One region of the Halalkalibacter oceani genome, then DNA from elsewhere that is predicted to be linked to it. Evidence: a T-box and tRNA genes for the amino acid it is inferred to sense, from the RefSeq annotation. Region 1 holds a T-box; the other holds one or more tRNA genes.
What was found. The T-box of region 1 lies ahead of alaS (alanine--tRNA ligase). A T-box ahead of a tRNA ligase gene usually reads a tRNA of that ligase, here a tRNA-Ala.
Positions count from the first base shown of each region.

Region 2: it has a tRNA-Ala gene. The T-box ahead of alaS (alanine--tRNA ligase) is inferred to sense a tRNA for this amino acid. The anticodon was not compared.

Region 1 is NZ_JBEPKD010000020.1:46,617-49,003, forward strand. It holds gene ABMB67_RS17665 (AI-2E family transporter) at 1-786, shown strand, start outside; T-box leader at 834-1,041, shown strand; gene alaS (alanine--tRNA ligase) at 1,145-2,387, shown strand, end outside.
Region 2 is NZ_JBEPKD010000037.1:7,481-9,867, reverse strand. It holds tRNA gene ABMB67_RS22020 (tRNA-Thr) at 148-220, shown strand; tRNA gene ABMB67_RS22015 (tRNA-Tyr) at 234-318, shown strand; tRNA gene ABMB67_RS22010 (tRNA-Gln) at 326-400, shown strand; tRNA gene ABMB67_RS22005 (tRNA-Lys) at 909-981, shown strand; tRNA gene ABMB67_RS22000 (tRNA-Ala) at 1,012-1,084, shown strand; gene ABMB67_RS21995 (aspartyl-phosphate phosphatase Spo0E family protein) at 1,395-1,580, opposite strand; gene sigW (RNA polymerase sigma factor SigW) at 1,787-2,350, shown strand; gene ABMB67_RS21985 (zf-HC2 domain-containing protein) at 2,368-2,387, shown strand, end outside.

The sequences.
Region 1 (2,387 bases):
CTGCCGTTTTTGATCGCTCAAGTTCAGCATGCCTTTGCTCAGCTCCCGGGAAAAATAAACGAATTAACAGTGCTCGTCAACCGGCTGCAGGATCAGCTCAATTCGTTACCTGAACCGCTTCAGTCCCAGTCAAAGGAATGGACCGTCCAGCTCGAAGCGTGGAGTGGAAAAGCATTGGACCAGGTAGAAAAGGTCGCGGTCTTTTTGCTGCATTCCGTTTTCGCTTTTCTCGTTATTCCCTTTTTAGTGTTTTACTTTCTGAAAGATTATGATCTCGTTGAAAAGACGGCCTGGTATGTAACCCCGCGTAAATGGAGACAGCCGTTGCAGCGCTATTTGAAGGATCTTGATCAGACGTTCGGCAGCTTTATCCGCGGTCAGCTCCTCGTCTCACTGTCGGTGGCGGTGCTTTCGATCATCGGCTTATGGCTGCTCGGTGTCCCGTATCCGATTTTGCTCGGGCTGTTTATCGGCGCGGCGGATTTGATCCCGTATTTCGGCGCGTTTATCGGCGCTGCTCCGGCGATCATCGTCGCTTTGCTGGAATCATGGCAGCTGGCGATCTTTACGGCGATTCTTTTAATCGTCATCCAGCAGGTGGAAGGAAATGTGCTGAGCCCGTTTATCGTCGGCAAAACCTTGCATCTTCATCCGATGCTGATCATTCTCGCCCTCCTTGTCGGCATTCAGACAGGAGGAGTGATCGGCCTACTCGTCGCCGTACCGATGCTGGCGATCGCCAAGGTTACGCTCTGGCACTTGCGCCTTCATCTGATGAACGATTGACATTTGTCAAGCGGCTTCCTATAATGAAAAGGGCATATAAACATAGTAAGAATACGTTGAAGGAACGAGTATGAAACAGTCCGTTTACAGAGAAAGGCATCCATGGCTGGAAGATGCCTGAAACGAAGGGTTTCAGAAAGCTGCTCCTGAGTGCAGGCAAATCCTGCCGTCTAACCGCGTTATGGTCGAAAGTGATAGACGCCGTCGGTGTCTATAAATAGGGTGGTACCGCGTGACATAACTCTCGTCCCTTATCCGGGAAAGGGAGTTTTTTTGATGCCCGGCCCACAGTGGGGAAGCGATTAGGCCCAGCGCGTGTTTTCGTTTTACATACATATAAATAAGGAGATGATAGAAGATGAAACCTTTAACATCTGCCCAAGTAAGACAAATGTTTTTAGACTTTTTTAAGGAGAAAGGTCACGATATCGAACCGAGTGCGTCGCTTGTTCCCCATGAAGATCCGAGCTTGCTCTGGATTAACAGCGGGGTCGCCACGCTAAAGAAATACTTTGACGGTCGAGTGATTCCGGATAACCCGCGGATTACAAACGCTCAGAAATCGATTCGGACGAACGATATTGAAAATGTCGGTAAGACGGCGCGCCATCATACGTTTTTTGAAATGCTCGGCAACTTCTCAATCGGCGATTACTTCAAAGAAGAAGCAATTGAATGGGCGTGGGAATTTTTAACGAGTGAACGCTGGATCGGCTTTGAAGCGGATAAACTGTCCGTCACGGTGCACCCTGAGGATGATGAGGCTTATGTATACTGGAAGGAAAAGATCGGCATTCCCGAAGAGCGCATCATTCGCTTAGAAGGCAACTTCTGGGACATCGGTGAAGGACCGAGCGGACCGAATACGGAAATTTTCTATGACCGTGGACCGTCTTACGGCGACGATGCCAATGACCCCGAGCTTTATCCAGGGGGAGAAAATGACCGCTATTTAGAAGTATGGAACCTCGTCTTTTCACAGTTCAATCATAATCCTGACGGAAGCTATACACCGCTTCCGAAAAAGAATATTGATACAGGGATGGGCCTTGAGCGGATGGTATCCGTTATTCAGGATGTGCCGACGAACTTTGAGACGGATTTATTTATGCCGATCATTCGCGCGACGGAGCAGCAGACATCTGTTCACTACGGACAGGAGGAAGAAAAAGATGTCGCCTTTAAGGTGATCGCCGACCATATTCGTACGGTAACATTCGCCGTTGGGGACGGAGCGCTTCCTTCAAATGAAGGACGAGGCTATGTGCTGCGCCGCCTTTTGCGCCGCGCTGTCCGCTATGCGAAGCTGATCGGGATTGACCGGCCGTTTATGTATCAGCTCGTGCCGGTTGTCGGAGAAATCATGGTTGATTTTTATCCCGAGGTCAAAGAGAAAAACGATTTTATCCAGAAGGTCATTAAAAACGAAGAAGAGCGCTTCCACGAAACGCTTCATGAAGGATTGACGATTCTTGAGAAAATTCTTGATGATGCGATAGCCGCCAAGAAAACAACAATTGCCGGCGAGGATGTTTTCCGTCTTTATGACACGTACGGGTTTCCAATTGACCTGACGGAGGAATATGTAGAGGAGAAAGGCT
Region 2 (2,387 bases), on a different contig from region 1:
ATGCCGGTCTAGCTCAATTGGTAGAGACGAGCAAAAGCATCGTCGAATAAACGGCGAGTTGTCTCGACGCAGCCCGCATCGGAGCAAAAGCTGTCAAGAGGAAGAGACACAGTCTCAGCATAAAGTAAGGAACACTGTCTATAACATGCCGGTCTAGCTCAATTGGTAGAGCAACTGACTTGTAATCAGTAGGTTGGGGGTTCAAGTCCTCTGGCCGGCACTCGAATGATTGTGGAGGGGTAGCGAAGTGGCTAAACGCGGCGGACTGTAAATCCGCTCCCTCCGGGTTCGGCGGTTCGAATCCGTCCCCCTCCACCATTTTCGTTGGGCTATAGCCAAGCGGTAAGGCAACGGACTTTGACTCCGTCATGCGCTGGTTCGAATCCAGCTAGCCCAGCCATTTTTTTATAACCAAGTAGGTAGCTCAGTGACGAGCGAAAGCATCGTCGAAAAGACTTCGAGTTGTTCCGACGCAGCCGGCATCAGAGCATAGCTGGGAAGAGGAAGGAACAGGTGGAGACAACGGAGCAAAACATCGTCCGGAAGCACCATGAGAAGCGACATTGAAACACACATCGGGAGCCATTAGCTCAGTGACGAGCGAAAGCATCGTCGAAAAGACTTCGAGTTGTTCCGACGCAGCCGGCATCAGAGCATGGCTGGGAAGAGGAAGGAACAGGTGGAGACAACGGAGCGAAACATCGTCCGGAAGCACCATGAGAAGCGACATTGAAACACATCGGGAGCCATTAGCTCAGTGACGAGCGAAAGCATCGTCGAAAAGACTTCGAGTTGTTCCGACGCAGCCAGCATCAGAGCATAGCTGGGAAGAGGAAGGAATAGGTGGAGACAACGGAGCGAAACATCGTCCGGAAGCACCATGAGAAGCGACATTGAAAGCACATCGGGAGCCATTAGCTCAGTTGGTAGAGCATCTGACTTTTAATCAGAGGGTCGAAGGTTCGAGTCCTTCATGGCTCATGCTTGTACAAGAGCATCTATTGCAAAAACGGGGCCTTAGCTCAGCTGGGAGAGCGCCTGCCTTGCACGCAGGAGGTCAGCGGTTCGATCCCGCTAGGCTCCATCGTGAATACTAAACACACCTTTAGCGGATTAGGTCTTGGCCTAATGACCGCTGAAGGTGTGTTTTTGTCTGCTATATTGATTGCTTTACCGATGATCCCAATCTAAATAATGAAGGTAAATGGATTTCCAGTAGGTCGTTTACTTTAAGGGAACGGCAAAGCCGGGGAGCCGGGTGCTACGCTTTTACGAAGTTTACCCAACTTTGATGATAACAAGACCCGAAGTACTTATTGTTGGTCGTCTTACCGTGTGTGGCCCACGGTTTTCCTTGTATCTATTTTCGAGGTTTCTAAAATTGCGCCTGCCGCCTACTCCAGATGGCGTGTTTGAGGCGGGAGTGATCTCGTCAAGTTATTGTACTTGTTTAACAGCTGATCGAGCTTCTTGCTGAAGCAGACCATTGGAGCTGAAGGAAGCGGGTTGGTTTTCGCTTTCTCGTTTAACAGCTGGCGGTAATGTTCAATTTCCGCAAGTAATTGTTTTTCCGTGCTCATTCCAAGCCACCCTCTCTACAAGTCGTAAGTACGCTTTTTATATTACTTACATACCCTAATATTTAGTAAAAAAAACACTAATGGCTAATCTGATTTAGGCAAAAGGTATGTTATGATAGAAAGATCAGATTTCATAAAAAATAATGAAACGGAAGACGGAGCTTATCCGTATATAAGTCAGAACGAATGTGGGTAGGGATAGGAACATGGAAACGATAGTAAAAAGGTTAATCCGGGAAGTGAGGAAAGGTGATCAACAGGCGTTTGAGGAAATCGTCGAGCTTTATAAAGACAAGATATACCAAGTTTCCTATCGAATGGTAGGGAATGTGCATGAGGCACAGGATATCGCGCAGGAGGCTTTTCTGCGGGCCTATACAAATATTGATCGTTTTGACAGTAATCGTAAATTCTCTACCTGGTTATTCCGGATCGCCACCAATGTAGCGATTGATCGTTTACGCAAGAAGAAACCCGATTTTTACCTTCAGGAACAAGTAAAAGGTTCTGATGGGTTAACCTTGGAATCCCAGCTTGCTGCTGATACGGAATTGCCTGAGGATCAAGTTGTAACACTTGAAATGCAGGAGTGGGTTCAATCGGAAATCAACCAGCTCCCGCCGAAATATCGGACTGCAATTATTTTAAAATACATTGAAGATCTATCCATTAATGAAATAAGTGAAATTCTTGATATGCCTCCATCCACAGTGAAGACGAGAATTCATCGCGGCCGGGAAGCATTGAGAAAAAGAATGCGTCATGTGTAGGAAGGAAGTGTTTATGAGTGAAATGTGAAAAGCATTA